Regions from separate parts of the Alteromonas sp. 76-1 genome, predicted to be linked through region 2. Evidence: predicted binding sites of a transcription regulator. Region 2 holds the regulator's gene; each other region holds the start of a gene.
The links. Region 2 encodes sigma-54, which starts transcription at its own class of promoters, with help from an activator protein. Its sites were predicted from a motif close to GTTGGCACGNNNNTNGNNT; they were not measured.
Positions count from the first base shown of each region.

Region 1: ALT761_RS19575 (glucan biosynthesis protein) is a predicted target of sigma-54. The motif match lies at 3,334-3,352, and genes of this name have one in related genera.
Region 3: glnK (P-II family nitrogen regulator) is a predicted target of sigma-54. The motif match lies at 3,184-3,202, and genes of this name have one in related genera.
Region 4: ALT761_RS04800 (flagellar assembly protein T N-terminal domain-containing protein) is a predicted target of sigma-54. The motif match lies at 2,836-2,854, and genes of this name have one in related genera.

Region 1 covers NZ_LR136958.1:4,604,894-4,611,099, reverse strand. Annotated here, with positions in the region: gene ALT761_RS19600 (ATP-binding cassette domain-containing protein) at 1-307, shown strand, start outside; gene ALT761_RS19595 (TIGR02444 family protein) at 294-821, shown strand; gene ALT761_RS19590 (hydrolase) at 841-1,869, shown strand; gene ALT761_RS19585 (YheU family protein) at 1,951-2,193, shown strand; gene ALT761_RS19580 (outer membrane beta-barrel protein) at 2,350-2,910, opposite strand; gene ALT761_RS19575 (glucan biosynthesis protein) at 3,520-5,214, shown strand; gene mdoH (glucans biosynthesis glucosyltransferase MdoH) at 5,195-6,206, shown strand, end outside.
Region 2 covers NZ_LR136958.1:858,380-864,585, reverse strand. Annotated here, with positions in the region: gene ALT761_RS03650 (KpsF/GutQ family sugar-phosphate isomerase) at 1-910, shown strand, start outside; gene kdsC (3-deoxy-manno-octulosonate-8-phosphatase KdsC) at 910-1,476, shown strand; gene lptC (LPS export ABC transporter periplasmic protein LptC) at 1,473-2,051, shown strand; gene lptA (lipopolysaccharide transport periplasmic protein LptA) at 2,020-2,583, shown strand; gene lptB (LPS export ABC transporter ATP-binding protein) at 2,586-3,311, shown strand; gene ALT761_RS03625 (RNA polymerase factor sigma-54) at 3,387-4,871, shown strand; gene hpf (ribosome hibernation promoting factor) at 4,901-5,188, shown strand; gene ptsN (PTS IIA-like nitrogen regulatory protein PtsN) at 5,197-5,640, shown strand; gene rapZ (RNase adapter RapZ) at 5,679-6,206, shown strand, end outside.
Region 3 covers NZ_LR136958.1:471,964-478,169, forward strand. Annotated here, with positions in the region: gene ALT761_RS01930 (DUF808 domain-containing protein) at 1-112, opposite strand, end outside; gene ALT761_RS01935 (AraC family transcriptional regulator) at 284-1,045, shown strand; gene ALT761_RS01940 (DMT family transporter) at 1,275-2,153, shown strand; gene ALT761_RS01945 (hypothetical protein) at 2,165-3,037, opposite strand; gene glnK (P-II family nitrogen regulator) at 3,263-3,601, shown strand; gene ALT761_RS01955 (ammonium transporter) at 3,634-4,881, shown strand; gene ggt (gamma-glutamyltransferase) at 5,065-6,206, shown strand, end outside.
Region 4 covers NZ_LR136958.1:1,167,183-1,173,388, forward strand. Annotated here, with positions in the region: gene ALT761_RS04790 (bifunctional diguanylate cyclase/phosphodiesterase) at 1-648, opposite strand, end outside; gene ALT761_RS04795 (transglutaminase-like cysteine peptidase) at 656-1,270, opposite strand; gene ALT761_RS04800 (flagellar assembly protein T N-terminal domain-containing protein) at 1,483-2,712, opposite strand; gene ALT761_RS04805 (LPP20 family lipoprotein) at 2,966-3,418, shown strand; gene flgN (flagellar export chaperone FlgN) at 3,516-3,944, opposite strand; gene flgM (flagellar biosynthesis anti-sigma factor FlgM) at 3,955-4,287, opposite strand; gene flgA (flagellar basal body P-ring formation chaperone FlgA) at 4,391-5,113, opposite strand; gene ALT761_RS04825 (chemotaxis protein CheV) at 5,322-6,206, shown strand, end outside.

The DNA.
Region 1 (6,206 bases), 980 kb from region 2:
TAGCGAGCGTAAAATCGATCGTAAAGAAGAAAAGCGCCGAGAAGCAGAGTTTAGAAAGCAAGTTGCACCACTGAAAAAAGCCTTAGAGAAGCACGAAAAGGCCATGGACAAATGTTCAGGCGAGTTGAAAACCCTTGAAGCATCGTTATCAGATACAAATTTGTATAACGATGATAAGAAAGCCGAGTTGATGCAACTGTTAGATAAACAGGCAAAGCTCACTCAGCAGCTTGAAGAAGAAGAGATGCAATGGCTCGATGCACAAGAGCAAATGGAGGCGCAGCGCGCAAGCTATGAAGCACAATAATGCGATTGTAAATGCAGAAGATTTTTGGCAATACGCAGGTAGTCGCTATGGCAAAGGCGACGTAGCGCCACTTGCCATTTTGTTGCAAGACCGTCATGGTGTGAACGTAAACATACTGTTGTTGATATGCTGGTGTATTGAACATGGCTTCATTATTAATTTGCCTCAGTTAAACGCGGTGATAAACGCCGTGGAAGCATCAGAGCACGCTCTTAAGCAACATCGGCTTGAGCGAAAGCAAGCGAAGCCAGAAGATAAGCACGATCCAAACTACCCGCAGGCCGTAGCGAAATACAATCAGCTAAAAGATGACGAGCTAGTATTAGAAAAAGCGCAACAAGCTATTATTGTAGAAACGGTTAATAGTCTTGGTTTAGCGTCCTTGCCTTCAGGCGCCTCTAGTATGTCAGGTGTCTTTAATGCCTCAATCGCTGCACTTATTAATGGGTATGGGTTACGAGAAAAGCAGGAAGCCCGAGAGTTAATCAGCCAGTTACTTAAGCAATTGTCGTAGAAAAAAATAAGAAAACATCATGAGCAAAATCGCGTTATCGCATGGAAAGATTATAAAAAGCAGTTTTCGGGTACCAAGTTGGGCGAAGAACCGTCATGTTCAAACTATATGGCCGCGCTTCATTCAAAAACGCTTGCCGCTAAAATACAGCATGGAACGCCTAACGCTGCCTGATGACGATTTTGTGGACGTTGCATGGGGGCCAAAGCCCGCAGAGCCTTCGGGTATAATCGTGATGTTTCATGGCCTTGAAGGTAGCATTCGCTCACATTACGCCAACGACATGATGGCCAATTTATCGGTGAATGGCTGGCAAGTGGTGATGATGCATTATCGTGGCTGTAGCGGCGTACCGAATTTAAAGCCAAGAGGTTACCATTCTGGCGAGACTGGCGATCCGAGCTTTTTTCTTGATTGGCTAAACCAAAAATTCCCCCAGCTCCCCAAAGTCGCTGTGGGCTTTTCGCTTGGTGGTAACATGCTGTTAAAGCTGCTTGGTGAGAACCCCGCGCAAAAATGGCTGAATGCGGCTATTGCAATATCGTCACCGTTGAAGCTGTCTGAGTGCGCCAAATCTATCAACCACGGTTTCTCGCGGGTGTATCAGAAATACCTCTTAAACAGCATAAAGACCACGTTACGAAAGAAAATGTCGTTTATCGACTATCGTAAACTTATCCAATTAACGAGTGATGATGTTGATGACATTACCAGCTTTGCGCAATTTGATGAAAAAGTCACTGCGCCCTTGCATGGTTTCGAAGACGCAAATGACTATTACGAGAAATGCAGTGCGTACCACTTCTTAAGTGCTATTCATTGCCCTACGCTTGTATTACACAGTATTGACGACCCCTTTATGAACCATTTAGTGGTGCCCAAAGAAGAAGAATTAGCACGCAATGTTACCCTTGAACTCAGTGAACGTGGTGGTCATGTTGGCTTTATGCAGGGTTCAGTGTTTAACCCTAAAGTGTGGTTGCATGAAAGGGTAAAAAGGTACGTTAGCGATGTACTGCCCATTAATCCGAACACGCCCTACGTGTAAGTTTCTTATCTTTTTTGCACGTTAGCTGGCTTTATTTCACGCTTAATCATTAGCGTGAACTCATTTTTTCTGGAGGCAGAGATGATAATTCCAATCGATGCGGTTGATACCGAAACTCTACACAGCTTAGTGGAAGCATTTGTGCTGCGAGAAGGTACAGAATACGGCGCTGAAGACGTCAGTATGGAAACCAAAGTGACACAAGTATTAGATGCGCTTAAAAGTGGTGAAGCAGTATTGGTGTATTCTGAGCTACATGAAAGTGTGGATATCAGGCCAAAAGACGATGTGACATCCCACAGTGAATCTGCTCAAGAAGAGTAGAAATGCCTTAGGTTGCTTAATATTTGGTAGCGTAATAGTGTTTCGCTCAATAACTGACAGCTGAATAACGCATAGGCGCAAACTAAAGGCCCAAAAAAGCCGGGCGAGTGACCCGGCTACCTTTCATCAAAATAACATCCTAAAAACGAGAAAGGTTTAGAAACTGTAGCGTGCAGTTACCTGCATGATGTCTAAGTCATCCATAAGCTTGTAGTTGGCACCCACAGCCCACTGAGGTGTGATGTAGTAGTTTGCGCCTACTTTGAACGTGGCATCGCCATCTTCAACGTCGTAGTAACCTACTTCGCCCAGAAGCTCAACCTGCTCAGTCACCATAGAGCGAACACCAGCATTCACACTGTAGCCCGTCTCATCATCGACATCGCCATCGATACGCTCAAAGTTGGCACCGAAATATGCATCGGTAGTCGCGTTAAGTGGCATTCTGTAACCAGCACCTAGGGTTAGCATATCGAAATCGAAACTGCCTTCTTCAAAGTTGCTGTATTCACCGTTTAAGTAAATGTTGCTGTTTAATAGATATTTGCTGCTTAGTACGAAACCATCGGGTTCGAATGATTCGTTATCGTCAAAATCCATCTTGCTATAGCCACCTTCTACATAACGCCAGTCTGGAGACTCAGCTAACGTTGCAAAAGAAGCAACAGAGGCTGCGGTAGCGGTAAGTGCTGTAAGTAAAGTGATTGCTTTACGCATTGAAAAAACTCCTATTTATCGCAGAAAGAAAAAATACCTGCGCTTCAAATTTTGCGAACCTGTGCATCGTGATGTGCAAACAAATATCGCGAATTCCATCGTTAAATCTGAAGTTAGTTTTGCAAAGGGTTTGCCAATCACGATATGAGCTGATGGTTAAATAGACGATTTTTCTTTAACTTACAGAAAGATAGCGGTTTTTACCTAGCACTGCTTTTTATCACCGGAATAGATATTTCAAATGGCGATGATTATATGAACAATAAATCACGCGAAATGTGTATCTAAAAAACTACACTATATCCTTTCGTCTAATGTCTGGTACGTTTTTACACAGTATTAGTAAGTCCTTCCATCCTAAAATAACGTTTGTAAATGTTTGAAAAGATAGCGGTTGATGGTTATTTAACCCCTTTTAGATAAGTTGGTTCATTCTTTGCAACTGCTCTTAATGAGTTCAAGCGCGGTTAATTCGCTACCCAGTTCTTCTTCCTTTATGGGTAAGCGAGGTTCCTATTAAAAAAGCACCTTTGGGCATTCATCTACGGAGTTAGTTGGTGGCTTTTTTGAACGCGTTTTGGCATAGCCCTAATTCATGGAGATTACGACATGCACCAAGAGTTTAAACAAGACCGCTTTAATGGCGTGACACACGTCAGTAAAGCAACTAAGCGACGCCCTAGGTCACTTTTCTCTCGCGTTGCAGTTGTGATTATCAGTGCGTTGACATTATTAGTCGCGCCAGTGATTAATGCTGAAGGGGTGAGTAATAGCAACGAGCCTCGTGATGCATCCCCTATTCTTCAATCTGTTATCGACGCTGCCAAAGCGTCTGCCGAGGAAAGCTATGAGCAAAACGATCATGGCCTCGATGACGGATTAAAATCAATCGATTATCAAACCTATCGGGCTATCCGCTTTAATCCTGAAAAAAGCTTGTGGATTGGCGAGAACGACTACGAAGTACAGTTTTTTCATCCTGGCTTTCTTTATGAGTTACCTGTGACAGTTCACACTATCGATGAATCTAATAGCGCCGAGCGTATTCCCTTCTCTAGTGACATGTTCCGCTATGACGACAAAGCTGCACCGTTAGCAGGGCTGACCAACGATAAAACGGGGTTTGCAGGCTTTCGGGTTCATTACCCATTGAAAAATGAAACCTATAAAGATGAGTTTGCCGTATTTTTAGGGGCCTCTTATTTTCGTCTAGTGGGTAAGAACCAAGTATATGGTATTTCTGCTCGAGGGCTTGCCATTGATACTGCCCTAACGAAAGGAGAAGAGTTTCCTCACTTTACTGAATTTTGGCTTATTGAGCCAAAAGAAGGCCAACCTATTACGATCTACGCACGACTAGAAAGCCCGTCAGTGGCCGGTGCGTACAAGTTTGTTATTGAGCCGGGCATAGATACACAAGTAGATGTGCAAAGCTGGTTGTTTGCCCGCGAAGATGTAGAAAAGCTAGGTGTCGCCCCTTTTACCAGCATGTTTCTTTATGGCGAAAACAGTGAAAAACGCTCAGACGACTATCGCCCTGAAGTGCATGACAGCGACGGTGTATTAATGGTGACACATGCAGATGAAGAGATTTGGCGTCCACTGACTAACCCAGCAAGACTACAAATCACTTCGTTAAGTGACAGCGCGCCAAAAGGTTTTGGTATGTTGCAGCGCGATGGCGAGTGGGGCAACTACTTGGATGCTGAAGCAAACTATCATATTCGCCCGGGCCTTTGGGTAACGCCCACCGAAGGGTTCGAGAAAGGTCGCTTAGAGGTGGTAGAAATTCCGACTAACTCAGAGACGCACGACAATATTGTGGCGTACTGGGTGCCTGAAGCGCCATTACTTAGCGGTGAATCTCGTTATTTTGCGTACACCTTAAAAACGGTAGAGCGAAACGCCTTTGTAAGCGAGTTAGCAACCGTTATTCGTACACGCCAAAGTAAGCCGTCGTTACCTGGCGAGAAAGTGAAAGATGAAACAAAGCAAGGTCAGCGTCGTTTTATTGTTGATTTCTCTTCTCCTGACTTCTCTTCGCCGGAGCTAGCAGCACCTGAACTGGCAGCTAATGAAAATACGGCCACAAGCTTCAACCCAGACACTACCAAGCTTATTGTGCAAGGTAGCAATGGTGCAATTTCTCAGCAGCGCCTTTACCCCGTTAATGAAGGTAAAGAATGGCGCGCCACTTTTCTTCTTATGCCTAAAGACAAAAGCACGGTAGATATGCGTGCTTATATCGAGCTAGATGGCAAACGTATCAGTGAGGTTTGGAATTATGTCTATCAACCCAAGTAATGCTTCCATTTCCCCTAAATCCTCAACAAAGCGTGATCGATTCATCACGACAGGAGAGCACATGCGCTTATTTATAATGGCAATCTTAGTGCTTCCGAGTACGGCTTTGGCCGGTTGGAGCCTTTATGAAATTTTTCTTCCTAATGGGTTAACTAAGCTTGAGATGGCCCAGCTTGGACTAGGTCTAATGCTGTTCGCTTGGCTTTGTATGGCTTTTTGGACTGGTATTATCGGTTTTGTACTTCAGCTGTTTAATATTGACCCTTTAAGCTTACGTAAAAAGCCAAGTAAGCCTGATGAAGCCACACAGTTAACTCAGCGCCATGCAGTGGTAATGCCTGTATACAATGAAGATACGCGCCGAATTATGGTGGGTTTTGAAGCGTGTGTCCGTGAGTTAATGAATACCCCACAGGCTGAGCATTTCGATTTTTATATGCTAAGTGACACACGGGATCAAAATAAAGCAGATGCCGAGCTTCGCGCGTGGCAACGTATGACTAAGCGCTTAGGCAGCTACGCGTCACAGGTGTTTTATCGTCGCCGGGAAAAGAACCTTCATCGTAAAGTGGGTAACTTGAAAGAATTTTGCGAACGCTGGGGCGCGAACTACGAATCTATGATCGTGCTAGATGCCGATAGTATAATGACTGGCGAGCGAATGTTAGATTTAGCCCGCCGTATTGAACAAAACCCAGATACCGCGTTAGTACAAACTATCCCTATGCCGGTACGTCAAAATACCTTCTTTGGCCGCTTTGTACAATTTGCCGCACACCTTTACAGCCCAATGCTGGCAACAGGTTTATCATTTTGGCAAACCGATAGCGCCAACTATTGGGGGCATAACGCGATTATTCGCATTGCGCCCTTTATGCAGCATTGTGGTTTACCTAAATTAGAAGGCAGCGCCCCGTTTGGTGGTGAAATTCTTAGTCATGACTTTGTTGAAGCTGCGCTGCTTCGTCGTGCAGGCTGGCAGGCCTATTTAC
Region 2 (6,206 bases):
TTCAGCGCTTTCATCGCGTATGAACGATGATTTTGTTACCGCATGTAATTTATTACAAAACTGTGTGGGTAAAGTTGTTGTGTGCGGAATGGGTAAATCAGGGCATATTGGCCACAAGATTGCTGCAACACTTGCCAGTACCGGAACGCCGTCGTTTTTCATGCACCCAGGCGAAGCCAACCATGGCGACTTAGGCATGCTAAGCAAAGGTGATGTGCTACTCGCTATTTCTAATTCTGGTGAAACCGCAGAGCTAGTTAATTTACTGCCCATTGTGAAGCGATTAAATGTACCTGTTATAGCAATGACCAACAGCGTAACTAGTTCGTTAGGACAGCACGCAGACGTGGTATTGAATATTAGTGTAGAAAAGGAAGCGTGTTCTTTAGGCTTAGCACCTACCTCTAGCACCACCGCTACCTTGGTAATGGGTGACGCCCTTGCCGTAGCCCTACTTGATCGCAAAGGTTTTACCTCTGACGACTTTGCGCTTTCCCACCCGGGTGGCAGCTTAGGCAGAAAATTACTGCTGAAAGTGAGTGACATCATGCTCACAGGTAGCGAACTACCCTTGGTAGACGAAAACGCCCTGGTTGCAGAAGCACTATTGGAGATATCCAAAAAGGGGCTGGGTATGACCGGGGTTATCGATAGCGATGGTGTTTTAGTCGGAATTTTCACCGATGGTGATTTACGTCGTATTTTAGATGCCCGCATAGACTTGCATACCGCCACGGTTACGCAGGTGATGACCAAAGGCGGTAAAACAACCATGCCTGAACAACTCGCCGTAGAAGCGCTAAATGTAATGGAAACTCATAAGATAAGTGCGCTTATGGTAACGGATGATGCCCGCAAGCCTGTGGGCGCATTCAATATGCACATGCTACTTAAAGCGGGAGTTTTATAATGAACGACACCCAAACAGCCGTAAATACACTTTATACCGCTATGCCAACGGCGTTGTATTCCTCGTTAAAACAAGTTCGATTATTAGTCTGTGATGTAGACGGTGTGTTTTCAGATGGCCGTATTTACCTTGGTAATGCTGGCGAAGAGTTAAAAGCATTTCATACCCGTGATGGCTATGGTGTTAAAGCGCTTGTGAATTCAGGTGTGGCAGTGGCGGTTATTACGGGCAGGCGTTCTGCCATTGTCGAAAATAGAATGAAAGCACTGAATGTCGCACACATTGTGCAGGGTGAAGAAAATAAATCTGACGCCCTTGCAGAACTGATGGCTCGCTTATCACTTAAGCCCGAGCATGTGGCGGTAGTAGGTGACGATATGCCTGATACGGGCATGTATCCTCACGCTAATGTAAGAATTGCGGTAAAAGACGCCCACCCTGCGGTTGCACAGCAAGCGAATTGGATCACCACGTTGCCCGGCGGCTTCGGGGCCGTTCGCGAAATATGTGACACCTTGCTTCAAGCAAACGACAAGCTACACGGAATTCAAGGTGCTAGCGTATGAAGGTATTAGGTTTTGACCGATTAGGCTTAAGTATTTCGGTGTTATTTATATTGGCATCCGCCCTGTATATTCCTATTTGGATGGACGAAGACCCTGCTCAGCAATCTGATCAAGGGCCGGACGCATTGAAGCCTGCATATAAAGCCAAAAACCTAACGACCACCTTATACAATCAAGAAGGACAGCTAAATCACAAAGTATTTGCAGCGTCGATGGAACATTACGACCAATTGGGCTTTGTTTTATTCCAAAAGCCCAGATATACATTGTATACCGACGATGCACAGTCACCGTGGGAAGTTACCGCGACAGAAGGCACTTTGTATAATAACGAATTGATACAGCTAGAAAATAATGTCGTTATTGAAAACCAAAGTGTCGATGACTTTGTAAGAACAATACGCACAGCGTTTATAGAGATAAACCTGTACACTAAGCAAATGACATCTGATCAGCCCGTGGAAATACGTGGCTTACAATATGTGATTAACAGCAATGGGTTTAACGCTAATTTGCGTACCCAGGAATACGAGTTAATAGACCATGTACAAACCATTTATTCGCCTAGCCACTAAAGCATTAGCGACTAGCCTCGCTGTTAGCCTATTTGCTATTGCGGCTATAGCGGCTGAAAGCGACTTTAATAAACCAATTAAAGTTGACTCGAAATCGCAATTTGTTGACGGTAAAAACAAAACCTCATTGTTTAAAGATGATGTAAGGATTACTCAAGGTTCTTTGGTGATAAATGCTGATGAAGTTGAAGTGATTGCCAGCGAAGGTGATGGACGAGAGATATTCGTGGCTCGCGGCAAACCAGCCAGCTATTCGCAAAAACTTGAAGACGGTGCTCCTGTTACAGCGAAGGCCAATGAAATTCGCTATGAAGTAGTAAATCGAACTATTTCTTTACAAGGAAATGCTGAGCTACAGCAAGACACCAGTAAAGTACAAGGCGACAAGATTACCTTCGACATGGTCACTGAACAATTACTTGCAACAGGCGGCGAAGACGGCGAAGGTGGCAGAGTCACTACCGTATTTACCCCTGAGGCAATACGTAAAGCGTCATCGAATAACGAAGACGATAAGGCGGACGACAACTAATCATGGCAACGTTGAGCGCACAGAGCCTTGCAAAGGCTTATAAAGCACGTCAAGTGGTTCGCGATGTAAGCTTATCAGTATCGACGGGGCAAATCGTTGGACTACTCGGCCCTAATGGTGCCGGTAAAACGACTACCTTCTACATGATTGTTGGCTTAGTTCCCTTAGATAAGGGCAAAATCAGTATTGATGACAGCGAATTAACTCACGAGCCCATGCACGAACGTGCTCGCCGCGGTATTGGGTATTTGCCGCAAGAAGCCTCTATTTTTAGAAAATTGACGGTGTTTGAGAACATCATGGCTATCTTGCAAACCCGTAAAGGGTTAAGTTCATCAGAACAAGAACAAGAAGCCGATGCGCTACTTGATGAATTTAATATCAACCATATACGTAATAGTACGGGTATGAGTTTATCCGGTGGTGAACGCCGCCGAGTAGAAATCGCACGAGCATTAGCAGCCGATCCGCAATTTATTTTGCTTGATGAGCCATTTGCTGGTGTTGATCCTATATCGGTTAATGATATAAAGAAGATCATTCAACATCTTCGTGACAGAGGAATTGGAATCCTCATCACCGATCACAACGTAAGAGAAACACTGGATGTGTGTGAGAAAGCGTATATTGTGAGCCAAGGCGAACTCATCGCGCAAGGGACGGCAGAACAAGTTTTAAGTAATCAGAAAGTAAGGGATGTATACCTAGGAGAACAATTCAGGCTATAGTTACTGTAACCGAATTGTCATTTTCAGTTTTAAGCACGGGTATATTCACAACAAGAGTTTAAAAATAAGACGTAGATGAAACCATCTTTACAGCTAAAGTTCAGTCAACAACTTACCATGACACCGCAGTTGCAGCAGGCAATCAAGCTGCTGCAGTTGTCTACGCTCGACCTGCAGCAAGAGATTCAGGAAGCACTTGACTCAAACCCTCTTTTAGAAGTTGAAGAAGGCGGTGATGACCACCCGGTTGAGAAAAACAACATGGATGGTGACGACCCTTCTGTGGAAGCGGCTCCCACTGCATCTAGCGATTCGTTGGAAGCTGGTGACGCGCTTGAAAAGAACGACCTTCCCGACGAGTTGCCAATCGACAGCACATGGGATGAGTATTACTCGGCCTCTTCTGCCCCCGCTCCTGGCCCATCGAATAATGATGACGACCAACTGTTTCAGGGTGAAACCACCGACAATATTCAAGACCATTTGCTTTGGCAGATGCGTTTAACCCCGTTTTCAGATACAGACCGCGCCATTGCTACCGCCATTATCGACTCCATTGATGAATCTGGTTACCTTAACGTACCCATTGAACAGATTTTAGAATCGGTAAACTCTGACGATGTTGAAGAGTTGGTAGAAATGGACGAAGTTGAATGTGTACTAAAACGTATTCAAATGTTCGACCCTATTGGTTCAGGTTCACGTACACCGCAAGAATGTTTGCTCGTGCAGCTTCGCCAGTTCTCAGACGATACGCCATGGCTCACCGAAGCCAGACAGCTTATTAATGAGTACTCAGACCTGCTGAGCAGCAAAGATTACCGTACGTTAATGCGCAAGAGCCGTTTGAAAGAAGATCAACTTCGCGAAGCCATGCGCTTATTGCAAACGTTGAATCCTCGTCCTGGCAGTGCATTAATTACTAAAGAACCCGAATACGTTATTCCTGATGTTTCGGTAAACAAAAAGAATGGCCGTTGGGTAGTAGAACTTAATCCCGACAGCTTGCCAAAATTAAGCGTAAATCAACAATACGCTGCCATGAGCCGACGCTCTAAAAACAGCAGCGATTCGCAATTTATTCGCTCGCATATGCAAGAAGCCAAGTGGTTTATAAAAAGCCTTGAGTCAAGAAACGACACCTTGATGAAAGTAGCAAACTGTATTGTGCAGCAACAAATGGGCTTTTTCGAGCACGGCCCAGAAATGATGAAACCAATGGTGCTAAATGATGTCGCAGAAATGGTAGATATGCATGAATCCACCATTTCACGTGTCACCACGCAAAAGTATATGCATACCCCTCGTGGCATTTTCGAGTTGAAGTATTTCTTCTCTAGCCATGTAGCAACGGAATCTGGTGGTGAGTGTTCATCTACCGCTATTCGCGCGTTAATTAAAAAGCTTGTGGCAGCGGAAACGCCCAGCAAGCCATTAAGCGATAGCAAGATTGCTCAATTGTTGGCCGAACAAGGCATTAAAGTAGCCCGGCGGACAATAGCAAAATACCGGGAATCGTTATCGATTCCGCCGTCAAACCAACGCAAAAGCCTTATCTAAAGGCCTTGATAATTTAAGGAAGACGAAATATGCAAATCAACCTTACCGGTCATCATGTCGAAATTACTGACTCTTTGCGTAGCTATGTCGATACTAAGTTCAGCAAACTAGAGCGTCACTTTGATCACATATCTAATGTGCATGTCATCCTGAACGTCGAAAAACTCAATCAAAAAGCCGAAGCCACCATGCACCTTAGCGGCGCAGAAGTGTTTGCTTCATCTCATAATACAGACATGTATGCGGCGATAGACAGCATGATCGACAAACTCGACAGGCAAGTTATCAAGCATAAGGAAAAGCTGAAAAAGCACTAAATATTAGTATGGAAATTCAAGCCATAGTAAGTTTGGACCGCACCGAGTGTGCGGTTCAATGTAATAGCAAAAAGCGTATTCTTGAGATTATTAGCGACATTGCCGCTAAGAATAATCCCGACATCGATCAGGCCACAGTGCTAGCGAGCCTACTTGCCCGTGAACGAATGGGAAGTACGGGGATTGGCAATGGCATTGCATTGCCTCATGGTCGTTTACCGGGTTTAGAACACGTTATCGCCATTATTGTAACTAGTCACCCTGCCATCGATTTTGATGCGCTTGACGACCAGCCCGTAGATATATTCTTTGCCTTGTTGGTGCCTGAAGAGAAAACAGAAGGTCACTTACAAACACTCGCTACCGTGGCGGGTAAGCTAAGTGATAAAGAAACGGTGAAAGCCATTAGACGGGCCTCCACCAGTGACGACATTATTACGGCTTTAAGCTAAAAAAGCACAGCACCATATTTTTAGAGGGAGAAATGCAGGTGAAACTGATTATTATCAGTGGTCGATCCGGTTCAGGAAAATCAGTTGCGCTACGTGCCCTTGAAGACTTAGGTTACTATTGCGTAGATAATATTCCGGTTAACCTTCTCCCTACTCTTACCCATACCGTGGTTGATGAATATGACCAAGTTGCGGTAAGTATCGATGTAAGAAACCTGCCCAAAAACCCAGCGGACTTGGTAGAAATTTTAGATTACCTACCCTCATCGTGGTCTATGACCATTGTGTACATCGACGCAAGCGACGATGTGCTGGTGAAGCGTTTCAGCGAAACCCGCCGACTGCATCCGTTAGCCAAACTCAACAAATCATTATCTGAGTCTATAAAGGCCGAATCAGATTTACTTGCGCCTATCGTTGAACGCGCCGATTTGTATATTGATACGGATAAACTCACTATTCATCAACTCGCAGAACTTATCCGCGAACGAATTCTAGGTAAGAAAAGCTCTCGCTTAGTATTGGTGTTTGAATCGTTTGGCTTTAAGCACGGTATTCCTAAAGAC
Region 3 (6,206 bases), 390 kb from region 2:
CATCCCCCAGAACACCAGCAGTTTTCTTTGCTGCCACCTTCGACATAACAGCAATGTCATCCATTAATGTTGCGATATCATCGAGAAGGGCTAATAAGTTCGCAGCGGCCACGTCACATTCCTTTCAAAAACCAAAAATGCAGCATACGTTGCACTGTCATAGGTTGGCAATGTTAAGGTATAAAAAGTAATAGCTAATTTTTAACGTATTGAGTTTTTGCGCCCTAATGACTTTTATAAGAGGCACGTAAGCTTAAAGCACTATGTATGACTGTGAGGTATCGTGAAGCCGTCATTATCTATTCGTTCTTATACTCGCACTATGTGTATGCACGCTCATGACTATTACCAGTTAGTATTGCCACTTAACGGGCATATCGATATATCGCTTAATACTTTCAGTGGGTGCGTTGGAGTAGGTGAGGGGATTTGTATAGCACCTGGTGCCATACATGGCTTTACTGCTGATGAGCAGGCGAAATTCATTGTAGCGGACTTGCCATCGGTGCCGGGAAATATTGCTGGCGGCACTTTATTTGCTGATGGCTCTCTACCCGCTGATGGCTCTGACCCCGCTAAAGGCGCTCCCATTTTTCAAATAAGCACACCCATGCAGGCGTTTCTAGCGTATGTGGAAGTGCAATTAACGCATCACATCACTGATGATGAGAATGACGCCATGTTAAGTTTGTTCTCGGCACTTTTAGCCCAGCAGCAACGCGGTGTCGCCACTGATAAGCGTATAATCCCAGTGCTTTCTTGCATTCACCAAGATGTCGCCTACCCACACACTATCACGTCCCTTGCTAAAATTGCCTGTGTGGGCGCAACACAATTTAAAAAGCGCTTTATAGCCGCTACTGGGATGGGGCTGAGGGAATACCTCATTAACGTGCGTATGGAGAAAGCACGGGCCTTACTAAGCAACACAGATATGCCGATTATTGCCGTGGCAGTAAACGTGGGGTATGACGATGTGTCTGCGTTTACCCGTCGGTTTAAACACCATGTGGGCATGCCGCCCACGCACTTTAAGCGTCGATAGCCACGAAGGTAACTATGATCAGTTCCTTTCATTAGCTAAGCTTTTATTCCCGTAATATTTGCCCGTAAAATAATTGCCCGCAAAATATTTGAAAGCGCAGTATTCATTAACGTAGAAAAGTTTAATTGAGAATCAGGCTGTTAAACCAACCACACCGCCTTTTCTGCACAGATAGAATATACAATTACGGTTATGCTTAGGGTTCTTAACTTTTAACAATAGGCAAGTAATGGCAACGTTTATAGGGCTTTTGGCCATCATTTCGTGGGGCGTATTAGCTGTGTTGGGTGTTTACGCATCGTCAGTGCCGCCTTTTCAGCTGCTTTTTATCTGCTTTTCAGTTTCTGCGCTATTGCTTTTTTTAAAGCGATTAATTAAGCGAGAGCCTTTATTTACATTACCTAAATTAACACTTACCCAATGGATAGTGGCTACCAGCGGTCTCTTCGGATTTCACTTTTGCTATTTTCTAGCCCTTCGTTATGCACCGCCTATTGAAGCAAGTCTTATTGCCTATCTATGGCCGTTGTTACTCGGTATTGCAGTGGCTAACGCGCACCAACGGTTGTTTGCTGTAATTGGAGGTGCACTAGGTTTTATTGGTTGCGGAATTTTAGTTACAGGGGGTGAAAGCATTCAATTTAATAGCGAATTTACACTGGGTTACGGGTTGGCATTTATTTGCGCCTTAATCTGGTCGGGTTATTCGTGGTTTATGGCTGGCACAAAAAGCGATGTTGAAGACATTGGCTGGATATCTATTGCAGTAGCAGTGTTAGCGCTGGGCTCCCACTTAACTCTAGAGTCGAGCCATTGGGACCTTTCATTTAACGCTTGGGCAAGTGCAATATTACTAGGACTTGGGCCTGTAGGTGGCGCGTTTTACTTGTGGGATATTGGGCTTAAATTTGGTAATCGCCAGTTATTGGCGAGCCTAAGCTTTGCCACACCTGTTATCTCCAGTATTGCGCTATTTTTATTTGGAATAAGTACACTGTCCACCGCCATTTCAATAGCAATTGTACTTATTATGGTAGGCGCGCTAATTAGCAATGCTGTGCCAGCGCTCATCATGAAACGTCGTCTACGCCAAGCGGCAAGGGCATGATTGTAAAACGGCTAATCTTTCTTAGGCACTTTGTTAACGCGGGCTTCAATAAAGCGGTCGTAGTCGCTGCCCTTGCTACATTCAAGCGTACCGCCAGCAAAACCACTTAAAATGGTAAGCGCTTTGTTGGTCGTGCCGGAGCAATTTACTTTTTTCACCGGCCGTTCTTCATATGACGTGTCCTCTTCGCCTTTTCGAGTATCCACAAGGTCTGGGCTTTCTATTTTCTGCCTATGTGCTTCAGCCGCTTTTAACCCTTCTTCGGCAATTTCTTCTTGTTCTCTTCGATTAAAAAATTGCGAGGCACTGGCCCTTGGCGATAAGTTCAAATTGCCAGCTTTCTGGTTTCTTGTCGAAGTGTCGATAGTAGTTTGGCTATTGGGTATTGTAGGCGCGGGCGTTTCAGGGGGAGATGTTTCTGTATTTTTGCTTTCGATTGTCGGTGCTGTACTTTCCTGCTTAGCTTCGGTAGGCATAACTTCTACTGGCTTAGTCTCTACCGTTTTTATTTGCTCGGCAGGGTCAGTCACTTTTGTTTTGGGGCTTTCTGATACGTTAGGCTCAACAACGGGAGGGGTAACTTCTACCGGTTCAGGTGCCTCTATAATGTTTTTTTCTGCACTGACTTGAGGGAAATACAAGGTTGCACTAATGGGAGCAGGCTTGTGTGCTGGTGTCACACCACTTTCAAACGTAGTAAAGAAGATTACTATTACTAACCCAATAAGGTGTAAAAGGGTTGAGATAAGTAGGCCTTTTGCGAGTTTACCCTTCTTGCTCGCATGAAAAACCTGCGCTCGTTCAGGCACATACTCAGGCTCTATAATAGGTGTGATAATTGTCATACCTACTAACTGACCCGCATCGCCAGTAATTAGTTCCATCCTAATTTCATCGCTATTTTCAGTTAATTTAACTCACTACGCTCTAAAGTTGGGCATTGATGGCGCCATGCACCAATCTAGTGCGATAAATGTAAATAAAATGCATCACGTTTTAGTTAACTGTTTGTTTTTAATGTCTAATTATTTGTGGCACATCTCTTGGTTTACTTCCCTGTACAAGACACGAAATGTGCAAAACAACCATTAAAAAAACTGGAGCAACTCATGAAACTAGTCACAGCTATCATCAAGCCGTTCAAGCTAGATGATGTTCGTGAAGCCATTTCAGAAATCGGAATTGACGGTCTAACCGTTACCGAAGTGAAAGGTTTCGGACGTCAAAAAGGGCACACTGAACTTTACCGCGGAGCGGAGTATCAAGTGGATTTCTTACCTAAAGTCAAACTGGAAATTGCCGTTCAGGACGACCAGGTAGATCGCTTGGTAGAAGCCATCGTTGGCGCAGCCAAGACTGGCAAGATTGGTGACGGTAAGGTATTTGTTTACGACCTTGAACAAGCCGTACGTATTCGAACTGGCGAGTCAGACACAGACGCGTTGTAAGCCACAACGATTAATTTGCGGAGAAAAGCATAATGGAAATTACATTTGAACTCGGGTATGCACTAGATACCTTTTACTTCTTAATCTGCGGTGCACTAGTTATGTGGATGGCGGCAGGTTTCGCCATGCTAGAAGCTGGTTTAGTACGCGCTAAAAACACGACAGAAATTCTAACTAAAAATATCGCGTTATTTGCCATTGCTAGCACCATGTATATGATTTGCGGCTACGGCATCATGTATGGTGGCGGCGAGTGGAGCCCGTTCCTAGGTGGAATTATGGGTGACGGCGCAACAGGTGTTGCTGAAGATGCGGCAACATATGCACCTTCTGCTGACTTCTTCTTCCAAGTAGTATTCGTTGCAACGGCAATGTCTATTGTTTCTGGTGCAGTGGCTGAGCGTATGAAGCTTTGGGCTTTCTTAGCATTCGCTGTTGTGATGACTGGTTTCATCTATCCAATGGAAGGTGCTTGGACGTGGGGCGGTGAAGCTGTATTTGGTATGTACACCCTTGGTGACCTTGGTTTCTCTGACTTTGCAGGTTCTGGTATTGTTCACATGGCAGGTGCTGCTGCAGCATTAGCTGGTGTATTAGTACTAGGTGCTCGTAAAGGTAAATATACTGCGGACGGTAAAGTTAACGCTATTCCAGGTGCTAACCTTCCACTTGCTACGCTAGGTACATTCATTTTATGGATGGGTTGGTTTGGCTTTAACGGTGGTTCAGTACTTGCTACTGCTACAGTTGAAAGTGCAAACGCGGTTGCGATTGTATTTATGAATACTAACGCCGCAGCAGCTGGTGGTTGTATTGCAGCGCTTATCTTAGCACGCATTCTGTTCGGCAAAGCTGACCTAACTATGGCTCTTAACGGTGCACTAGCTGGCTTGGTAGCAATTACTGCAGAGCCTTCAACGCCTACTCCACTGCAAGCAACCTTATTCGGTGGTCTTGGTGGTATCTTAGTAGTACTAAGCATTGTAGCGTTAGATAAACTTAAAATTGATGATCCAGTAGGTGCTATCTCTGTTCACGGTGTGGTTGGTTTACTTGGTCTTATCCTTGTTCCATTTACTAACGACGGATCAAGCATTGTTGGTCAGTTAATTGGTGCTGCCACCATCTTTGTTTGGGTGTTTGTAGTAAGCCTTGTTGTTTGGTTAGCGATTAAAGCCGTTATTGGTGTTCGTGTAACTGAAGAAGAAGAATTCGACGGTGTTGATATGAGTGAATGTGGTCTGGAAGCATATCCTGACTTCACCAACGGCCGTACGTAAGGAAGTCTGAACAGGCAAAATTACTTATAATAACGATAATGCCTGTATCACCAATCTTAAGCCCCGCATCTGCGGGGCTTTTTTCGTTTTTCATAAAGTTAAAAATAACGCTAAACTATTGATAATTTACTTAGTTAGCAATAATGCTACATTAGGTTTGTTCTTTTATTAGGAAAGTAAATCATGCTGTTGCGATGTTTGTTACTACTGTGTGTCAGTCAAATGGCTTATGGGTACGATAGGGTTACCGGCGCGCCGTTTGCGAGTCGTTCAGAAGTTATTGCTCAACATGGTATGGCTGCGACAAGCCAGCCTCTTGCTACCCAAGTGGCTCTCGATGTTCTTAAACGCGGCGGTAGTGCAGTAGATGCCGCCATTGCTGCAAACGCCATGTTGGGGCTTGTTGAACCCACAGGGGCAGGTGTAGGCGGCGATCTATTCGCAATAGTATGGGATGCTAAAGAAAACAAGTTAGTTGGGTTAAACGCATCGGGCCGCTCTCCTAAGCTGCTGACCAAACAAGTGTTTAACGATAGAGGTTTAGCGCAAATACCTAAATTTGGGCCACTGCCTGTGTCTGTGCCTGGGGCCGTAGATGGCTGGTTTATGCTACATGAAAAGTTTGGCAAGTTACCTATGACAGCGTTGCTCACGCCGGCCATTGAATATGCCAAAAATGGCTTTCCTGTTTCTGAACTGGTTGCTTATTATTTAGCAATGAACAACGAAAGAATAGGTCATTACGATGGGTTTGCAGAAACGTTTCTTATTAATGGGAAAGTCCCCAAAAAAGGGGATATTTTTAAGAACCCTGGTCTCGCGGTAACCTACGAAAAAATTGCCACCGGCGGGCGAGATGCTTTTTATAAGGGTGACATTGCGCAAAATATTGACGCCTATATGAAATCGCAAGGTGGCTACCTTTCTTATGCTGATTTAGCGTCGCATACGTCAGAATGGGTAGAGCCGGTATCAGCAAATTATCGCGGCTACGATGTATGGGAGCTTCCCCCTAATGGGCAGGGTATTGCGGCATTACAAATACTCAATATATTAGAGCGCTATGACATTGAAGGCATGGGCTTTAATTCTGCCGAGTATATTCATACCTTTGTGGAAGCGAAAAAGTTAGCATTTGAAGATCGCGCAAAGTTTTATGCTGATCCCGCATTTAACGACATTCCAGTTGAGTGGTTAATTTCCAAAGATTACGCCACTGAACGTCAGCAGCTTATTAACGGCGATAAAGCCGCAAAACGTGTAGACGCAGGTATTTACGATGGCGATACAGTTTATTTAACGGTGGCCGATAAAAACGGTAACAT
Region 4 (6,206 bases), 310 kb from region 2:
ATTGCTTGCTAGAAAGTTCATCGCTTTCACCACGCGTTTTAGTTCTAGGGTTCGTGGTTCATTTACTTGAATAAACTGCATTTGCCCAAAGGACTCAGCCTGCTCAACTACTTGATCGAGAGGGCGCATAATAAGGCGTAAAAACCACGCACCAATAAGGCCAGCCACCGTGCCCACAAGAGACAACCCAAGAATTAATCGCAGTGTGGCTTTCCACATAGAGGCAACAGCAAAGCTGGTATCAGTTTGAACATAAACGACACCGTACTGTCCCCATCCTTCTGAAACTTGAGCCACGCCTGGTTCAACGTTAGGACTAAATAAAGAAGCAAACCAAGCCGGTGTTTGTTCATCTAACTGTGTGGCAAGAGTATGGCTTGAGATGATGTCACCATCGGGTTTCAGGAGTGTTATAGATGCATAGTGCCCAACATCGAACTGGGACATGATAAATAAATCTAACGTATCAGCGTCTTTTTCCAAACCACTCAGTGTAAGTGCCAACATATTAGCGTTATCTAGGTTTTTGGAATAAAGCTGCTCTTCTACATAGCCCTTTGTAGTTGCACCGTGAATGGATACGCTTCCCATGATAGCAACAAGGACAACGGCTATGATGGCAAGCCACAACTCTCTTGTTATTGACATAGACCCCTCAAGATTGTCTTTTTATTCCCTCACGTTTCATGCGCTCAATAACGTTGCGCCACCGAGATAGTCTACTGGTAGAAGTGGAAACCTGCTTTGTTTTGCCCGGCGACCAAATGCCAGCGTCATTAAAGCTAAATACAGGCACGAGGTCGGTTCGTTTCGAACCAAGCATTATTTCAGAAACAAGACTGTCTAAGACCAAGGGATCTGAAGACGGAGTTTCGTAATACCCTAATACCATATGCGCTTGCGTTACGCGGCTTCTACCAATCTTAGCTTTCACATAAATTAAGCGAAGTTTTGTACTATCAATGCCTAAGTGTAGCAGAGCTACATATTTTGCAATGGCGTAATCTTCACAATCTCCACGGGAATGGCCAATAAGCTCGGCAGGGGTGGCCCAGTAGTCTTTTTGTTTGAAAACAATGTCATCGGTGGCATATTGGATATGCTCGTCAAAGAAGCGGTTAACACCCTCTAACTGAGCGGATACTGAAAGATTGTGTAGCTGACTTAGTTTTTCTTCTAACTCTTTGACATTTAAGGCTTTATCATCCCCGAATCGCGCTTTTACTTCCATTTCTAATACGGGGAACTCTATAGACAGATGATCCTTCATTTGCTGTCCTGTCAACATAAGGGCTAAAACTACAAAGCAGTTTGACGCAAATATCGAAAGGGTCATGATTTATTTTTAATTATTTATTATACGAAAGTATAAGCACCCTACAGGCGGCGCTCCTGCATTTATATATAGTTATTCATACTTCAGTATAGGTATAGCATGGAGAATATGTGAAACCAAGTTTGTGTAGAAGAGAATTATCATCGTTATCGTTTGATAACGAAATCACTCTCTTGAATATTCGCAACAATGCCACTGTCTTTGTGAATCAACCTTGCCGTATTGCCATAGGCATTTTCAACAACAAATGCACCAGGGTAAATATGGTACTGCAAATAGGCCTTACCGTGCCGGTCGATAATTTCGCTGGTTTGATACACAAAAAGTTCATCACCGTTCTTGATGCCATTATCACGGCCCAATGATACTGAAATATGTGAACCCGCCACATTAAGCACTCTGCCAGTCATGGGCTGACAAGCAATAGTCTCATTAATATCAGCGGTTAACTGCTGCATCTGCTTTTTAATTGCATTGCCGTATTCTGTCCGCCAAAAGGTCGACGAAAATTCGTCTACATCGGTAAATCTATCAAAAGGCCACTCGGCTTCAGTAACATAATCTTGCTGCAGTAGCAGGCCGCTATTTATACCGTCAAAAACTTTAATGCTTAGCGAAAAGTAACGGGTGGCTTTTTCTTCTTTCCAGAATGCAAAAGAAGAAGGACGTTGTCTTTCAACACTCACGTCACTAATGCTGCCAATTAAAACAAACTGTGCATTTGATTGTTGTGACAACGCACGCACATTTTCTTCAAGCCCATTCACTCCCCATCGTGTGGTGTGTGGAGCAATATAAGCTAAATTTAAATTCTGGGCCTGTGCCGACATTTCGGTAGCCAGCTTTCTTGTTACTGCCTCTGAAAAGTTAGGGATCTTTCCTTCAACCAAATGATTGCGGTTTTCTACCATGAAGTAACTGGTGGCAATATTTTTATCATATTCTACTGCGGTACATTGTTTTGCCGCAGGAAAGATATCTGCCCTGACGCTGACGGTAACATAGTCGCTATGCCATATTTCATCGGTGAGCTCGAGATGATCCACTTCACCTGAACTACTAATGGTAATGTCTTCACGTTCAAGTAACCCATTCGTGAGTTGCTGAACACTGTTTATCGAGGCACCTGCGAATAACAATGCCTGTTTTAAAGCTTCTTCTGTGGCGTCTCTACGCGCTTTTTCTTTATTGCCATTCACAATAACTGCTTGGCCTTTGGCTTCATACCAAGCGGCATGGCTTTGCCCTGTTGACCCTATTGCAAGGCAAAACAGCGCCATAAAAAAGGCGGCATTGGCGTATCTAGCTAAATATCTTCTTTTTACAGAAGACATGCTAACTAAAAGTATTTTAGCGAATGTTTGTATGCCAAGCACAGTCTTGTCCTTTTGTTGTAGTGCAATAAGCGGGAGCGGGCACTACATCAGTTAATTTAGGTCAGTATTCTTTTGTATCAGCTTCGTTGTCAGCTTTATTTTAATTTTTGCTCTAACCCATATAAGCGAAATAGATGCCAATGTTTCAAATTTAAAATTTAGGCGTAAAGATTGCTTATCCAATAATAGAAAAATTGAGAATGAGGTTTCTCTAATGGTGTTTTTTAAAAAATTGATTCGTAGCCGAGCATGGATGACGGCGGCTTTATTGGCTGTATTGACAGGTTTATCTGGGTGCAGTTTATTTGTAGACAAGCATGTGGAGTGGGAGACGGTTGAGCCGGACAGTTACCCTGTACTAAGTGCCGTCGGATATGCTCCTATTATGTCGCAGCGGGGGGAAAGCGAAACGGTCAAAACCTTAATGGCCATTAAAGCGTCAAAACTAGAGGCTTATAGAGAACTTGCAGAACAGGTGTACGGACAACGTATTGAAGGTAATCAATCACTGTCTAGCCTTGTGGTGGATAATGAAACCTTGCGGGCTTCTGTAGAGGGCGTTATTCGAGGAGCTAGGGTAATAAAAAGTTACCCGGTGGGTGAAGATACCTACGCCACCGAACTTGAACTAGATATGCACCGCGTGTACGACATTTATTTGACAACAGCGAAACCACAGAGAATTAAAGACATTAAGTACTATTAAGTATTTCAATGTATGACTAAATAGCACCCACAAAAAAAGCGCGTTTTAAACGCGCTGTTTTTGTTTTTACTTGAGCTTTTGGTGACGAGTGCATTGCTTAAGCGCTAATACCTGAACCTAAGCGGCCCGCATTTGGCTTGCCTTTCTTATCGTAGGTTAACGATTCTTTAGCGCGAACTTCTAACATCAGATTCCGTAAGTGTGTGAGGCGAAGCTGTCCTTGCTCTACGGCTTTCTGATTAATTTGGGTTTTATACTTACAGTCTTCTAACAGACTTTTCGCTTTATCCATCAACCCTTGTTCATCTGCACTAATCGTTTCTTCTGTAGTTTGGCGGTATAACGCCTCGACTTTTTGGTCGGTAGACTGAATAGACTCTAGCAATTCAGACTTATCTGATAACAGGCTCATTAAGGTTTCTGCATCTCGTGAGCTAATCAAATGTAATTCTTTTTCCAGCATCAAGCACAGGCTCTCTAAGTTAGAGACCTGTTGTGATAACGCTGAATAAAGATGACTAGTCATAAAAACCTAATTACTTTTGGCCAAAAATCTCACCCTCAAGCTTAGCGATTTTATTCGCTAACACTTCAGGATTAACTTTATATTCACCACTTGATATCGCCTTTTTAAGACGATCAACTTTTTCCTGATTCACAGGCGCTTCAGATCCTTTCTTCTGAACTTGATTCAACTGCTGTGCAGACTGAGTCAAGGATACTGAATCTTGTCGTGGTGCTTGAGCAACAGATGCATTGTTCGACGTCGCTTGTTGCTGTTGCGACTGCTGCGTCTGATTCTGTTGCGAAATTTTTGTATTATCAACGGGTGTTTTGGGTAACCCATTGTTTACATTGTTAATTGCCATAATATTTCTCCACTACCTTTTCGCCTCTGTATAAGTTATCGGCACGAGCCTTCTTTTCTTTAGGCTTTTATACGACGAAAACGTAGTTTTTTAGCACGCTGAACTACAAGTGTACCACGACTTCTTGAGCGCTGGCGACTTCGGCTATGACGGGCTTTTGGCTACTGGCATTAAGCACCTTTATGGTATCGCCAATAACACCATCTTGTTGTGCTATTCCAGACGTTTTAACCGCCATTCCACCCAATGATGCGCGAATGGTAATTCTATCGCCTTTGCACACAAAGCATAGCATATTTGATTGCACTGCTTGGCCATCAACAATCCGACGTTTCATTCGAGCCCCAATTAATGCATCCACATCAGTAAATGCGCTATAACGAAGACGTTTTATATCTACCGATGCCAGCGTAAGATTAGACGCAGAAAGCACGGTGCCAGGGCTAACCGCGCCAGAAGTAACCACAATTTCTTTCGTTCTCGTTACTTGGGCACTGGTAAATAAGTACCAATCATTATTGGTGCAACTTACACGTACAGAAATATAAGATTGGTTTAGAGATTCATCCGACGCGTGAAATTGAAATCCCGTTGGGCACTGAGGAATATTAATTCTTTCGTCTACTTCAGCAATGCTCACCGCAATATCGGTGTTTTCATCGTGTATACTCAGGGTCGACAGCAAGTATTCTTCTGCGCCCTTATTCACTACATCGTGCATCGTTTCAGCGTAACTATTAGGCGCTAAAGCAACGGCCACTATAACAGTGAAAAGTGGCAGACGAACTCCTGTAAGCCAAGATTTTACATTTTTTAAATTTTTCATAGTCACTTTTCGTGTTCACTTACTGAGTTATTGTCTATGCTTATAAGACAAATTAGGTTGAGACAATAACTTGCGTACGTCCGTGATTAAGTTGTACATGCAGCGAAACCGTCATTTTTCTGTCGTTTGACCTGCATACATTTAGTGATATTGTCTATTCTCTTTAGTGAAGGCAATGATCATGCCCAGTATTAAAAAGAGGTGAGATATGTCGGGAATTTTAGACTCGGTTAACCAACGAACCCAATTAGTTGGTCAAAACCGTCTTGAGTTATTGTTGTTCAGGCTTAACGGTCGTCAACGCTTTGGTATAAACGTGTTTAAAGTACGTGAAGTGCTCCAGTGTCCACCACTGACTTCAATGCCGAAGTTGAACTCGCTAGTTCGCGGAATAGCACATATTCGTGGGCAAACTATTTCTGTCATCGATTTAAGTATGGCAACTGGCGGCAAGCGTATTGAAGATTTATCAAACGCCTTTATCGTTATTGCTGAATACAATCGTTCTGTTCAAGGGTTTTTAGTGGGTGCTGTTGAGCGCATTATTAACACCAACTGGGATGCCATTATGCCGCCTCCCCAAGGGACAGGCCGAGCAAGTTACTTAACCGCTGTTACTGAAGTAGAAAACGAATTAATTGAAATTCTCGACGTAGAAAAAATCCTCAATGAAATTTCACCGCTAAATGCAGAAGTAAGCGCCGATGTTGCGGAAGGGCTAACTACGGAAGGTAAGGAAGATAAAATTATCTTCATTGCTGATGATTCAGCGGTAGCAAGAAACCAGGTTAAAAAAGCGCTAACCTCGCTCGGATTAGAAATTGAGCTGGCAAAAAATGGTTTAGAAGCGTTAAACCGTTTAAAGGAAATCGCTGAAGAATATGGTGATATTACTAAGCGGATAGGGGTATTAGTTTCCGATATAGAAATGCCAGAGATGGACGGATACACCCTTACGGCGGAAATTAAAAATACACCTGAACTTCAAAAGCTCCATGTTGTGCTTCACACTTCTTTAAGTGGCGTATTCAATCAAGCCATGGTTCAAAAAGTGGGAGCGGATGACTTTATTGCGAAATTTCACCCCGATGAA